Regions from separate parts of the Virgibacillus sp. Bac332 genome, predicted to be linked through region 2. Evidence: riboswitches for the same ligand, from Rfam matches in the RefSeq annotation. Region 2 holds a riboswitch; the other holds the start of a gene.

Region 1 (7,673 bases), 360 kb from region 2:
ACTCTTTCAAATACCCTTTGTCATCTTTACTTTCAAAATACTTATAATAATCCGTTTTACTATCATTACAAGATAGTGCATCTATCATAGCATGATGTAACAATCGGAAATTTTCTGGATCCATAGAATTACTACGATCACAAAGATTATCTAAATAGTCACTTATCGTTTGATATGCAACAATAAATCGTACAGCTTTCTGCCAGTTTTGATGTGCTAATATGCTATAAACTGCTCCTCCTTGACAATGAAAACGTTTGGAAGAAATACTTGATAAAGCCTGAGTTCTCAATTCTTGATCGGGAATTTCCGCAGCACGTTTTTGCCAATAAACTAACTCTTTACTTACAGCTGGAAAAATTTTCAGATAAACGGTTGCCATTAAAATTATTGGGTTATTTGGTACATGATTGCTCAACTTGCTGCCTCCAATCTACATTGTCCCCGCTATAATTTTGTTATACTGTTTATATCACCATATTATCCAGGAGGATTCAAATGATACATTCATATAAAGAAAAACAACCACAAATTCATGAAACTGCATTTATTGCAGAGGATGCAACCATCATCGGTGACGTTACAATTGATGAATATTCTAGTATATGGTTTAAAACTGTAGTTCGTGGAGATGTTGCACCTGTGAAAATTGGTAAAAGAATTAGTATTCAAGATCTGTCCATGCTTCATCAAAGCCCTAATCTTCCCTTAATTATCGAGGATGATGTGACAGTCGGACATCAAGTGACCCTGCACTCCGCCATGATTAGAAACAAAGCTTTAATTGGTATGGGTTCCATTATTCTTGATGGTGCGGAAATAGGTGAAAATGCATTTATCGGAGCCGGAAGCCTTGTGCCACCTAGAAAAACGATTCCGCCACATACGTTAGCTCTTGGTAGACCAGCAAAAGTAATCCGAGACTTAACTCTAGAAGATTACGCGGAGATGGAACGTGTACGAAAATCATATGTAGATAAAGCAATCTACTACAAAAAATATACAAATTCCGGTAAGTAACTTCAAGAACAAAAGCGATTGGAGCTAGTCAACGGAGATAAAGGAATCACGGTGTGCTTGCAAGCCAATGATGACTTAGATTAGGGCGATTCGTGAAGTCACCTAGATTCTGTGCGCTGGAGCTGGACGCAGCTCAACACGCCTTCTTTATCCTTATGGAAAATATTGTAATTTAGACTATGAAAAAAGGCAGCCTAGAAGATTAAATCAGCTAGGTTACCTTTTTTCGTATCATAACCATTGTGAAGCTAAAGGATGATCAAGACTTTACTACTTAATAAGTGCTTTCAATTGCTCAACTTTGTCTGTCTTCTCCCATGGAAATAAAATGTCTGTTCTTCCAAAATGCCCGTAAGCAGCAGTATTTTTATAAATAGGTTTTTGCAAGTCTAACATACGAATAATACCTGCTGGTCGTAAATCAAATAATTCTCGAACAGCTTTTACTAGTTGCTCTTCATTTACAACACCTGTTCCAAAAGTGTTTATCGAAATAGAAACAGGTTCTGCTACACCAATGGCATAGGCTAGCTGTACTTCACAGCTTTTGGCAAGCCTGGCAGCCACTATGTTCTTTGCGACATAACGGGCAGCGTATGCAGCTGACCGATCAACTTTAGTAGAGTCTTTTCCACTAAACGCTCCGCCACCGTGTCTAGCATAGCCTCCATACGTATCAACAATAATCTTTCGACCTGTTAAACCTGCATCCCCCTGAGGTCCACCAATAACGAAACGGCCAGTTGGATTAATAAAATATTTAGTCGTCTCATCTAATAACTCATTTGGTACTATAGGGCGTATAACATGCTCTATCAAATCTTTTTCTATTTGCTCTGTAGCTATATCCTGATGATGCTGTGTAGAAATTACGATGGTATCAATTTTAACAGGTTGATCATTTTCATCATACTCAACGGTTACCTGTGTTTTACCGTCCGGTCGTAAGTATTCTAATGTCTTATCCTTCCGAACGTCAGCGAGACGCTTTGCCAACTTATGTGCCAATGAGATTGGAAGTGGCATCAATTCGTCTGTTTCATCACAAGCAAAACCAAACATTAAACCCTGATCACCAGCACCTATTGCAGCAATCTCTTGATCGCTCATTTTTCCTTGTCTTGCTTCCAATGCTGTGTCAACTCCACCAGCAATATCAGGTGATTGTTCATCAATGGCAGTTAATACTGCGCATGTCTCCGCGTCGAACCCAAATTTTGCGCGAGTATATCCGATTTCTTTTATAGTTTTACGAACAATAGCAGGTATATCTACATAAGTAGTAGTGGATATTTCACCCGCTACAAGAACAAGTCCAGTTGTAACAGTTGTTTCACATGCCACTCGGGCATTTGGATCTGTTTTTAATATCTCATCCAAAATAGCATCTGAAATTTGATCAGATATCTTATCTGGATGTCCTTCTGTTACTGATTCAGAAGTAAACAAACGACGATTAGCAGCCATGTTGCTAAATCCTCCTTCAAATATCGATTACGGAACTCTATTTATCAAATATGCTCATTCAGTAATAAGTACTAAGGTTAAACTGAAATAAGAAAGGCACCAGAAAGATTACCTACTACCGTATATTCTATTGTCACTCCTGGTTCACACGTACACGCAGGCGAATGACAATTTAGCTTAGAAATTGACTAATATGTTTATAATCGGGTTAAAGTTAGTCATCTACGTGTAGAATTTTTATAACTAATAAAAAAAGCCTTTCCCGCTTGTCATGAGGAAAGGATTGCTGGCCTTTCGCTCTTATTGTTCAAGGAAAAAAATCTCCTTGCATCAGGTTAGCACCTTTTCACTAAAGTGATGGTTGCTGGGCTTCATTGGGTCTGTCCCTCCACCAACTCTGAATAAGAGAGTATCCGTTCGAAACTTAGCTTATCGGAAGAAGCTTAATGTGTCAACTAGTTTAACTGTATTCTCAGAAGTTTTTTACTCATACTAAAGGAAAGAAAGATTCTGAACGACATTTTTTGCTGTAAACATTCAACATCTTATAAAAATTATTTTATATTTAGTATGGACTATTAACTTAAATGTGTTATACTAATAAACATATTCAGGATTATTTGGTCGTTCAACAAAAGAACGTGAATACAATTTCACATAAAGGCAGGTATTTAACATGAAAACGGTAGAAAAGTCTTTCGTAAAAGAATTATACACGCATAAACAGCTACAAACAAATTTATCCGTACCTCAGCTTGTTGAAAGAATTTTAGCAAGAGAAGAAGGCATGTTAACCGCAACAGGTGCAGTTCAAGCAACAACAGGATCTTATACCGGTCGCTCCCCAAAAGATAAATTTATTGTTACAGATGAAGTAAGTGAACAGCAGGTGGATTGGGGAACAGTAAATCAATCCATTGATGAATCTGTATTTGATCGATTGTATGAAAAGGTTATTTCCTATTTAAAAAATAAAGAAGAGCTATTCCAATTTAACGGATTTGCTGGTGCAGACCACGCGTATCGCTTACCAATACAAGTTATTAACGAATATGCCTGGCACAATCTATTTGCACGGCAGTTATTTATAACTCCAACTGCTGATGAGTTACTATCACATCAAGCTGAATTCACAGTAATATCAGCCCCTACTTTTAAAGCAGATCCTGAAGTAGATGGTACGAACTCAGAAGCGTTTATTCTTGTTTCTTTTAAAAAACGAATCATTCTAATAGGTGGTACCGAATATGCAGGTGAAATTAAAAAGTCTATCTTTTCAGTGATGAATTTCTTACTACCTCAACAAGATGTATTATCTATGCACTGTTCTGCTAATGTTGGCAAAGAGGGAGACGTGGCTTTATTCTTTGGTTTATCCGGCACGGGGAAAACCACCTTATCTGCTGATCCTTACAGAAGATTAATTGGTGATGATGAGCATGGTTGGGGTCCAAATGGAGTATTTAATATTGAAGGCGGATGTTACGCAAAGTGTATTCATTTATCTCAAGAAAAAGAGCCGCAAATTTATAATGCAATACGATTTGGTTCTGTCCTTGAAAACGTTATTCTTAATAAACAAACAAGGCTACCTGATTATGATGACACAACTTTAACAGAAAACACAAGAGCAGCCTATCCAATTGAAAACATTGATAATATCGCAGTGCCAAGTATTGCTGGGCATCCAAATACAATTATCTTCCTTACAGCAGATGCTTCGGGAACATTGCCGCCAATAAGTAAATTATCAAAAGAGCAAGCAATGTATCATTTCTTAAGTGGCTACACAAGCAAGCTTGCAGGTACGGAGCGAGGAGTGACAGAACCACAGGCTACGTTCTCTGCATGTTTTGGATCACCATTTTTACCTTTAGCTCCGGCAAAGTATGCGAAAATGCTTGGTGAAAAAATTGATTTTTATCAATCAAACGTGTTTCTTGTAAACACAGGATGGACTGGGGGATCTTACGGCATTGGTAAACGCATGAAGCTGTCTTATACACGTGCAATGATTCATGCTGCATTAGAAGGTGAACTCAATAGTGTAGAGACAATAAGAGATAATATTTTTGGATTGGAAATCCCTATCCAAGTTCCAGGTGTTCCCGATGACGTCTTAGTTCCCGAAAACACATGGGAAGACAAAAACGCTTATCAAACGGAAGCAAAATCACTTGCCATGAAGTTTCATCAGAATTTCCAAAAATTCACGGAAGCAAGCGCTGATATTATGCAGGCTGGGCCAATTTATAAAGGATAATTTATCGTTTCCTCATCCCAAAAGGATTTATTATAAATGAGTGAAAAAAGTTGTATAATTTACTGTTCAGCTATAACAGCTGGTTGGGGCTGGGACAAAACCCAGTAACTGAAAAAAGTGGTACGCCAATTTAGGGCGTATCACTTTTTTTACTTTTTTCAATATTTATATACGCAAAAAGGATACCTTCTGATAAAGTTAAAGTAACTACACAAAAACTTAGAAAAGAGGTATCCTTTATGTTTAAACATTATACCATGAATCAAGTCGTTTTGCCTTTAGATTTTGAAATGAAATTACAAGAAAATGATATCGCCTATGCGGTTAACCATATTGTAGAACATATCCCAGAGGAATCATTTGTGGGATTTTTGCGTGAAACAGGTTGTCCTGCATACCATCCACGCATGATGATGAAGATTATCTTATGTGCCTATACACAGTCTGTTTTTTCTGGCAGAAAAATAGAGGGATTAATCAAAGACAGTGTACGTATGATGTGGTTAGCACAAGGCTATGAACCAAGTTATCGTACCATTAATCGTTTTCGTGTTCATTCCGAAGTAAAAGAATTATTACGTCAGTGTTTTGTCTTATTTCGTTGTCAACTTGTTGAAGAGAAGGCGATTGAAGAAGAGGCTATTTTTATTGATGGTACGAAAATAGAGGCAAATGCCAATAAGTTTACCTTTGTATGGAAAAAATCCATTGAAAAATACAGCACCGATTTAATAGAGAAGTCGAATCAAATGTATGAGGAATTACTGGAAAAAGAAATTATTCCTGAAATAGAAAGGGAAAGTTCCGATGAACTTTCAAAGGAAGAACTCAGTGAAGTGGTTAAAAAGCTAGATGAAAAAGTAGAAAAATATGATAAAGCAATCGAAGAAAGCAAAGAAGCAAAAGAACGCAAACAACTTCGTTCCGAACGAAAAGAACCCAAGCAATACCGTAAACAATTCCAAGATTTTGAAGCTCGTAAACACAAATATCAAAAAGATATGGCAATCTTAGGCGATCGCAATAGTTATTCTAAGACAGATCATGATGCCACTTTTATGCGAATGAAAGATGACTATATGAAAAATGGTCAACTTAAAGCAGGTTATAATGTACAAATTGCGACCGAAGGTCAATACACATTAGCCTACGATGTATTTCCAAATCCTACGGATACTCGCACGTTTATTCCTTTTCTCGATAGTATTGAAGATAGGTACTTTCAATTGCCCGAGCATATTGTCGCCGACGCAGGTTACGGTAGTGAACAAAATTACAGTAATGTACTTCATAGAAAAAGAACGCCACTGATTACTTATAATTCCTATCGGATGGAAAAGAAAAAGAAATATAAAACAAATCCTTTCCATGTATCCAACTGGGACTACGATTCAGACGGAGACTTTTTTACTTGTCCAAATGGAAAGAAAGTACCTTTTCAATATCTATCGAATCGAACAGATAAAGCCGGATTTAAACGAACCTTTCGTGTCTATGAATGTGAAGATTGTTCGGGATGTCCATTACGCGTTCATTGTACCAAAGCAAAAGGGAATCGAAAGATTTATTACAATGCTCAATGGGAACAGCAAAAAGCATATATAAGAGAGCAGCTTTCAAAAGAAGAAACAGGAAAAATCTATGGTAAACGAAAAATAGATGTAGAACCTGTCTTCGGATTTTTGAAGGCCAATTTGCGTTTCACTCGAATGTCGGTGAGAGGCAATTCGAAAGTGGAAAATGAATTAGGATTTGCCTTTATGGCGGTGAACTTAAGAAAGTACACCGCCATAACACAAAATTCATGTATTTATGATAATGAAAAAGATTCCAGCTATCTATTTTTGATAACTGGAATCTCTTTTTTACTTCTCCAGGCTAGTTATGTCCCAGCCCCTTTTTTTAGTCTAGTAAATTATAAAGCGTATTGAGCTGCGTCCAGCTCTAGTGCCCAGAAACGAGGCGACTTCACGAATCGTCCTAATCTAAGTCATCATTGGCTTGCAAGCTACCGTGCTTCCTTTATCTCCATTGACTTGCTCCAAGTGCTACGTTTCTATTCGGGAGCTTGCGTTTCTGTTCCATAAATATTTTCGTACTATTCGATCATCTATTCATTTGACTTATTTTTTTCTAGGCATTCACACATTTTCTAAGCTGTTCATAAACTGTGTTGACATATAAATATTTGAAGGGGTCGAATAGAATGAAAAAAATAATGGTTTTTATCCTGATCTCTTGCGGGTTAATTATAACTCTTACTGCTTGTAATTCGAAGGAAAACACGTCGATCAAAATAGCAGAAGTAACTCGTTCTTTATTTTACGCCCCACAATACGTAGCTCTAGAGGAAGGTTTTTTTGAAGAAGTAGGCCTAGATGTAGAGCTGCAAACAACTTGGGGTGGGGATAAAACGATGACTGCCCTGTTATCTGAAGGAGCTGATATGGCTTTAGTAGGTGCAGAGACTTCCATCTACGTTTATGCTCAGAACTCCAAAGATTATGCGATTAATTTTGCCCAATTAACCCAAACAGATGGCACCTTTTTAGTAGCAAAAGAACCTAAACCAAATTTCACATGGGAAGACCTAAAGGATACAACATTCCTTGGACAGCGGAAAGGAGGAATGCCGCAAATGGTTGGAGAATTTGTGCTAAAGCAGCATGGTATTAATCCACAGACAGATCTCGATTTACAGCAAAATATAGAATTCGCTAACATTCCGGGGGCATTTGTATCTGGTGAAGCGGAATACGTTCAATTATTTGAACCAACTGCCAGTACGTTTGAAAAGGAAGGAAAAGGACATATAGTCGCTTCATTTGGTGAAGAGTCCGGTCACGTACCTTATACAGTATATATGACTAAACAAAGCTTTATTGACAAAAACAAAGCTGACGTAGAAAAATTCACTAGAGCT
Region 2 (7,673 bases):
ATCATAGAAAGAGAAGTCACCAACTGGTATTAGATCAATGCCAAGCTCCTGTTGCTTTTTCAAATTTTTTAACCTGATTTTATCTGTTTCTTTAATTAATTGTTCTTTTGTAATTTCTTCCTTCCAAAAGCTTTCCAGCGCTCGTTTCCATTCTCTTTTTTCTCCAATTCTTGGGTAACCTAAGTTAGAGCTAATTGCAGTAAATGTCATTCTTTTTCCTCCTGTAATTTGTATTTTGGTTATATTCGTTTCATCATTGATGAATGGTTTATCTCTAAAGATTTATGGATATAGTTTACTAATTGTATACTGATGTCATAACGCATAAATGGGGTTACTAAATAGATGCCTTGGAAATGTGTTAGCGCAGTATCAAGCAATTCCTTTGCAATCTCAATTCCTTGCTTGATGGACTGTTGCTTATCTACTGCTACGTTTTTCATTCGTTGCCGAATAATTTCTGGCATTTTAATTCCTGGTACTTCATTGTGCAGGAATTCTGCATTTTTGGTTGATGTCAATGGCATAATGCCTACATATATTGGCTTATCTATATGCTGTGTTTCTTCGGCAAGCTCGATAATTTTTTCTTTACTGTATATTGGTTGTGTTAGAAAGTAATCAGCACCTCGATCTATTTTTCTTTCCATTCTCTTAACAGCTTTATCTAGTCTTGCAACATTGGGATTAAAGGCCGCACCAACTTGAAACTTAGTAGGTTGTCTAAGTGATTTACCAGAGAATGACAAACCTTGATTAAATTGTTTTATGAGTTTAATTAAGTCAAGTGATGTTAGGTCGAAAACCGATGTTGCCCCAGGGAAATCTCCTATTTTAGTAGGGTCTCCAGTAATGGCTAGGATTTCATTGATCTCAAGTGCATGTAATCCCATTAGATGTGATTGCAATCCGATTAAATTGCGATCTCTACAAGTTAAATGCACGAGTGGTTTGATACCGATTTCCTGTTTGATTTTTGCAGCGATTGCTATATTGCTGATTCTAGGTGTTGCCAATGAATTGTCAGCAAGTGTAATTGCATCAATACCTGCTTTATCTAAAGCTCTAATCCCTTCCAAATACTCCTCCGTATCTAAGTGTTTCGGTGCGTCGAATTCAACGATAATAGAATGTCTTTGCTTTACCATATCTATTAAGCGGGGCTCTTTATCTATTGGACTATTACGAATTTCAATCGGTTCTGCTTTAGGAATTACTTCTTTTTCCTGTAACGGCTCTAAATCTTTAACGCCCTCTGCAATTGCTTGAATATGGGCGGGAGTTGTTCCACAACATCCTCCAAGAAGCCTTACCCCTTCATTACGAAAATCTTTGGCACAGCTTTTAAAATAATCTGGCTCATTTTCATAGATAAGTTTTCCGTCACGATATGCAGGAAGACTAGCATTTGGATAAGCTGCAAGAAATGACCTTTCTAGTAAAGGGACCTCCTTTAAAGAATCAAGCATATGAAATGGACCTAAGCGGCAATTAATTCCGACAATATCTGCTCCTGTGTTTTGTAACCGTTGTAATGCCTCTGGTAAAGGGATGCCGTTTTGTAGTATACCTGCCTCATGCATGGATACATTCGCTATAATTGGTAGCGCTGTCTCTTCTCTAGCTATTTCAAGTACAGTTGTCAACTCTTCTAGATCGTAGTAGGTTTCTAAGATTAGACCGTCTACCCCCTCCAATAGTAAACAATATAACTGTTCTCTAAAGCTTCTCTTAATTTCATCATTCGTGGCTTGAAGTGTTTGTGTACCATGTATACCACCAATCGTTCCAAGCACAAATACATCCTCACTAGCCGTTTGCTTTGCTATTTTTATAGCGGCTGTATTGATTTTTTTTACTTGATCCTCTAATCCATATCTGGCGAGCTTAATATAATTGGCACCATACGTATTTGTTTGAATTAAATCAGCACCAGCATGAATATATGCTTGGTGAATTTGTGCAATTTGTTCTTCTAATGTAAGATTTAATTCTTCAAAGCAGTGATCCACTCCATAGGAATAAAGTAAAGACCCCATTGCACCATCACCAATAAGGATTCTTCTATCTAATTCAGTTAATAAATCCATCTCTCATCACACTCCTTTCCAATTTTTATTTAAAAAAAGACACCCTACTAATACGAAGAATATATTCTTCTTCAAGTGGGTGCCTTTAGTCGTCTAATCAGCATAAGCGAAAGTTATTTAAGTAGCTTTACTTCGACTTTGCAAATATGGCCATTGGTGTTCCAATAAGCGCAACATACGAACAAAGTGGAGTAATAATGAAAGAAGTGAAAGAATTATTTTCCTATCACTTTCTCTTTACTTTTGGTTTTAATGGATAGCGTTTTTTCTCCGTTGTGTCAATTTGTGTAACCTCTCCTTCATGAACCGTAATTACTAATGATCCAAACTCGACCCTTTGAATTGCTGAAATAATATCGTTTATTTTCGTATCATCGATCTGTGCCATCTGATCCCTCCTTTTAAATCACCAAAATAGTTAGAGAAAAAAATAAAAACCTCTTTTCAGATTGAAAGAGGTTTGATTGGCTTATACATTACAGTTCCCATCTTTCAAACAACTTTCGTTTGCTGGATTTAGCACCGTATTACTCTTTTTGAATGAGTATGGTTGCCGCAGGATCAATGGACCAGTTTCCTCCCCTGACTCTCGATAGGTAAATTATGAAGTTTTGATTGTACTCATTATCTTAGAAAGTAAATAGACTGTCAAGAGAAAATTTTAAAAAATTATTACATTTCAAAAATACGATAGCTAAGTGGCTGTATTATTAATGGATCGGTTTTAGAATCCAATGCTTTCCTGATCATTCCTTGTTTTGATAGGAACCATTCACTAATAGATTTAGTCTCGTCCATGATAGAATGGATGCTAAGCTTTGTTTTCATTTTTCCTGCGTGTAAAATAAAAACTAGGCGCCTATTTATATTCCTTTTTTCATAGCAAATAAGATTTGCTTCATTATCATCATAAATAAATCTGAAATTACCATAATTGCCAAAAAGGGGATCTGTTTTTCGCAATGTGATGAGTGTTTGAATGAATTGAAATAGTTCAAGATTTTGCCTGTTGGTGTTCCATTCCATACATGAGCGACATCCAGGATCTTCACCACCTTGCATGCCAATTTCATCACCGTAATAAATGCAGGGTGTTCCCGCAAATGATAGTTGAAATAAATACATTAATTTTACTTTTTCTACATTACCATTTGCTAATGTTAACACGCGAGGCGTGTCATGACTATCCAAGAGATTAAAGGCTACTTCATTAATATTTCGTGGGTACATATGCAGTAATGTTGAAATTGACGCTGTAAAGTCAGATGCTTTTATTTCATTTTTGCCAAAAAAATCAATGACACTGTTTGTAAATGGATAATTCATAACTGCATCAAATTGGTCTCCATGTAGCCAAGGCATTGAATCATGCCAAATCTCACCTAAAATATAGGCATCTGGTTTGGCCTCTTTAACTGTACGACGGAAGTCTCTCCAGAAAGAATGGTCAATTTCATTAGCAACGTCTAAGCGCCAGCCATCAATGTCGAATTCCTTAATCCAATAACGAGCCACTTGTAATAAATAATTTCGTACTGCAGCGTTTTCTGTATTTAATTTGGGCATTGTCGATACAAAAGCAAACGTATCGTAATTTGGTACTGGTTCCGTACGGATAGGAAAATCTTTTATATGAAACCAATCCGTATAACTTGATTGCTCCTGTTTTTCTAGTACATCCTGGAACGGAGGAAAGTAAAATCCACTATGATTAAAGACAGCATCGAGCATTATTTTTATTCCACGCTGATGACATTTTTTAACCAATTCACGAAACAGCTTCTTGTCTCCAAATTGTGGATCAATTTCCATGTAATCTATCGTATCGTACTTATGATTTGAGTGCGCTTTAAAAATCGGTGTCAAGTATATTCCATTAATTCCTAATGCTTCTAAATAGTCAAGGTGGTTAATTATTCCTTGGAAATCTCCTCCAAAAAAATTAGTGGGGCTAGGGCAGGTTGAATTCCAAGGTAAACTTCCCTTAGGATTTAATTTCTCATTATCATTTGCAAAACGTTCAGGGAATATCTGGTACCATATTGTTTTCTTAACCCAGTCAGGTGGGTTGAAAACATCTGTTTTGTTCAAGTATGGAAAACAAAAATAATGAGCTATGTCTTTAGGAGGATGTGTAAAAAATCCTCCCTCACTGTAAATATAGGATTCTTCATCGTCAGAACAAATGAAAGCATAACGCATTCTTCGGAATGTAGGTTTTACTTGTGTAAACCAAAAATCATGGAAATGAGTAGAGCCTGATTTTTCCATCGGTTTTATGGTTGTCTGCCATTGACCATCTATCCAATCATAAGGATCACCATGGATAAGATCAATGGATTGTATATCACTCTTTTTTGTTTGCAAGAAAATATGTAATGTATCACAGTCATATGCATAGGCGAAATTATTTTTTGGTCGGTGATAGATAGCTTCTTTGTGCATTTTTCTCCTCCTTTGTACAATCGTTTGCGCTATTTTAAAAATAAGACGAAAATTTAAGGAATGTTTATCCCATATATAACTGACGATAAGACCACACTTCAACCAATAAAATGAAAACAATATAGGGAAGCGGGGGATAAACAAAACCCCAACAGGTTGAAGATTCACTTTATCGATTATCTTAACATTATTTATTTAATAATGTAAGCGCTATATTATTAGAAGAGTAAATAATATGAAGTTTCTAAATTTCAGTTGTGTTTTTAAAGAGAATCTGTATAATTAATATACAAAGATTGCGCAAACGTTTTCATTAAAAATGCAATCTTTCAAATTAATAAATTTAGGAGGAGTACAGGGTGAAAAAAAGCTTCATTTATTTATTTGTATTGGTAGTAGTGGCTGGGATTCTAGTCGCTTGTGGACCAGATCAACCAAAGGAAGACTCTAGCAACGATGGGAAAGCCGCAGAGAATGAAATGCCGGAAAAACCAGATTCTCTGAAACTTTGGGTGAATGCAGAGGAAAAACAACAAGAAGCAGTTAAGCAAATTACGAAAAATTATACGGAAGAAACAGGTATTAAAGTAGACATGGTTCCAGTGGATATGTTGGAGCAGGTTGAAAAACTGGACGTGGAAGGACCTGCTGGGAACGGACCTGATATCATTTTTCAACCACATGATAGAATTGGTGATTTAGTACTTAGGGGATTAGTAGAACCAGTCAATTTCGGAAATAAAGAAAGCGATTACACCGATACCGCTTTACAAGCTGTACAGTATGAAGATAACTATTGGGGATATCCTGCCGTCATTGAGACGTATGCAATGTTCTATAATAAATCGTTAGTAGAACAGACACCGGAAACAATGCAAGATATTATGTCAATTGCGGAGAGAGATACAGATACAAGTAGTGATGAATTTGGATTCTTAATGGAAGCAGCTAACTTCTATTTTGTTTATCCTTTCTTTTCTGGAAATGGAGCATATGTTTTTAGGAATGAAGCTGGTAACTATGATATTTCAGATATTGGATTAGCTAATGAAGGATCTGTAAAAGGAGGGGAACTTGTACAAAAATGGTTTGATAATAACTATATTCCTCAAGATCTGACTCCAGATATTATGAATGGTTTATTCCAAGAAGGAAAAGTTTCAACTGTTATCAATGGACCTTGGATGGTACGAGAATACTCGGAAGCTTTAGGTGATGACCTGGGTGCAGCTCCATTACCTGTTTTAGAGAATGGAGAAAATCCGAAGTCATTTGTAGGAGTTAAATTCTATATGTTGTCTTATTATTCCGAGAATAAGGAGTGGGCAGAGCACTTAATGGCTTATATTACCAACTATGAAAATTCGATGATTTATTACGATGTTGCTGGAGAGATTCCTGCTCGTGATGATGCGATGGAAGATCCAGTAATTGCGGATGATTCGATCTTTTCAGCATTTGCGGAACAAACGCAGTATGGTGAACCTATGCCAAGTGTTCCTGCTATGCAGCAAGTTTGGGACCCAATTAATGATGCATTAAATTTTATCTCTAAAGGGGAACCAGTGAAAGATGTCTTGGATGAAGCCGTTGAAACGATTCAGGGGCAGATAGACGCATCTGGAGCAAATTAGGCACAAGACGCTGGGACATAACAAAAATGGACTAAAAACGAACAATAAAGGGAAAATTTAATCAGTAAGGGTTTTGTGTATCCCCCACTGATGGTTAGTACCACAAGGGTACGACCTAAAGGCCCTAGAACCAATCGGACATTTACTGGCAGTTGATTTCCCACTTAATCCATATTGGTTTCACATTATTGCTTGAAGTGAGGGACTTACTGCCAGTTATATGCGGGATAAACCACGCCAGCTTCTGAAACATACGTAGACTTCCACGGTAAGAAAGGCATCACAATGTATTAGCTTGAGAAGTCTCATCAGTTGTCCGCACAAAGCGAAGTGTTTTCGAAGAGCTTCGTTGTACGAACCATCATTTTTTTTATTGGGTCAAAACACTTTTGTCCCAGCCTCAAGATTTTTAGAGTTACCAAGTGATTTGTGAAATATAGGAGGAGACTGGAATGGCAACAAATGATAGTAGTAGCGGTACCTGGATAAAAAAACCTCGTAATATTGCTACGATTTTATCCATTATTCCAGGATTAGGGCAATTATATAATCGTCGTTTTCTGAAAAGTATTATCTTTTTGATTGTGACGGTATCATTCTTGGTTACAACATGGCATTATATTGATATTGGAATATGGGGATTATTCACTTTGGGAACAATTCCTCGAGATCATCATTCTATTCAACTACTAATACAAGGGTTAATTTCACTAATTATTTTAGGATTTGGAATTGCTATCTATGCTTTCAATTTGAAAGATGCTAGATCAGATGCAATAGCTAGGGAGAATAATAGACCAAATCCGACTTTAATTCAAGGCGTAGCAGCCTTTTATAACAATGGCTTCCCATACTTTATGATTCTTCCTGGTTTACTATTGCTTTTATTTATCGTGGTAGTACCGTTATTGTTTATGTTGGCATTAGCATTTACTGATTATAATCAATACAATGCTCCACCACGACACTTATTAAGCTGGATTGGCTTTGATAATTTTGTGGATTTAGCTAATGTAGGTATTTGGAAAGATACATTCTTAAGTGTATTCACTTGGACAGTAGTTTGGACAGTAGTGGCTACAACTTTCCAAATTATTTTAGGATTGTTTTTAGCATTACTCGTTAATGACAAGCGAATTAAATATAAGCGAACGATTCGAACGATTTTAATTCTACCGTGGGCAGTACCAGCATTTGTATCGATTCTAATTTTTTCTGCCTTATTTAACCCGACTTTTGGTGCCATTAATCGAGATATCTTAAGTCAATTTGAAATCATGATTCCTTGGCTTTCGGATCCATTCTGGGCAAAGATAGCATTAATTATGATTCAAACCTGGCTTGGTTTTCCGTTTGTATTTGCTTTATTTACAGGAGTGCTTCAAAGCGTGCCTCAAGACATGTATGAAGCGGCTGACGTAGATGGCGGAACTCGGTGGCAAAAGTTTCGTCACATTACATTGCCTCATGTACTATTCGCAACAGCACCGTTATTAATCATGCA

What was found. Region 2 has a riboswitch for S-adenosylmethionine ahead of D9782_RS21725 (YezD family protein). Riboswitches for the same ligand answer to the same signal wherever they lie in the genome.
Region 1: another riboswitch for S-adenosylmethionine. It lies ahead of metK (methionine adenosyltransferase); the one in region 2 lies ahead of D9782_RS21725 (YezD family protein).

What each region holds. Positions count from the first base shown of each region.
Region 1 covers NZ_CP033046.1:4,073,209-4,080,881, forward strand. The annotation lists gene D9782_RS19955 (tetraprenyl-beta-curcumene synthase family protein) at 1-418, opposite strand, end outside; gene D9782_RS19960 (gamma carbonic anhydrase) at 499-1,020, shown strand; gene metK (methionine adenosyltransferase) at 1,291-2,487, opposite strand; SAM riboswitch class I at 2,785-2,895, opposite strand; gene pckA (phosphoenolpyruvate carboxykinase (ATP)) at 3,164-4,750, shown strand; gene D9782_RS19975 (IS1182 family transposase) at 4,990-6,681, shown strand; gene D9782_RS19980 (ABC transporter substrate-binding protein) at 6,957-7,673, shown strand, end outside.
Region 2 covers NZ_CP033046.1:4,432,676-4,440,348, reverse strand. The annotation lists gene metE (5-methyltetrahydropteroyltriglutamate--homocysteine S-methyltransferase) at 1-210, opposite strand, end outside; gene D9782_RS21730 (bifunctional homocysteine S-methyltransferase/methylenetetrahydrofolate reductase) at 240-2,090, opposite strand; gene D9782_RS21725 (YezD family protein) at 2,317-2,478, opposite strand; SAM riboswitch class I at 2,573-2,689, opposite strand; gene D9782_RS21720 (glycoside hydrolase family 13 protein) at 2,763-4,535, opposite strand; gene D9782_RS21715 (sugar ABC transporter substrate-binding protein) at 4,895-6,169, shown strand; gene D9782_RS21710 (carbohydrate ABC transporter permease) at 6,622-7,673, shown strand, end outside.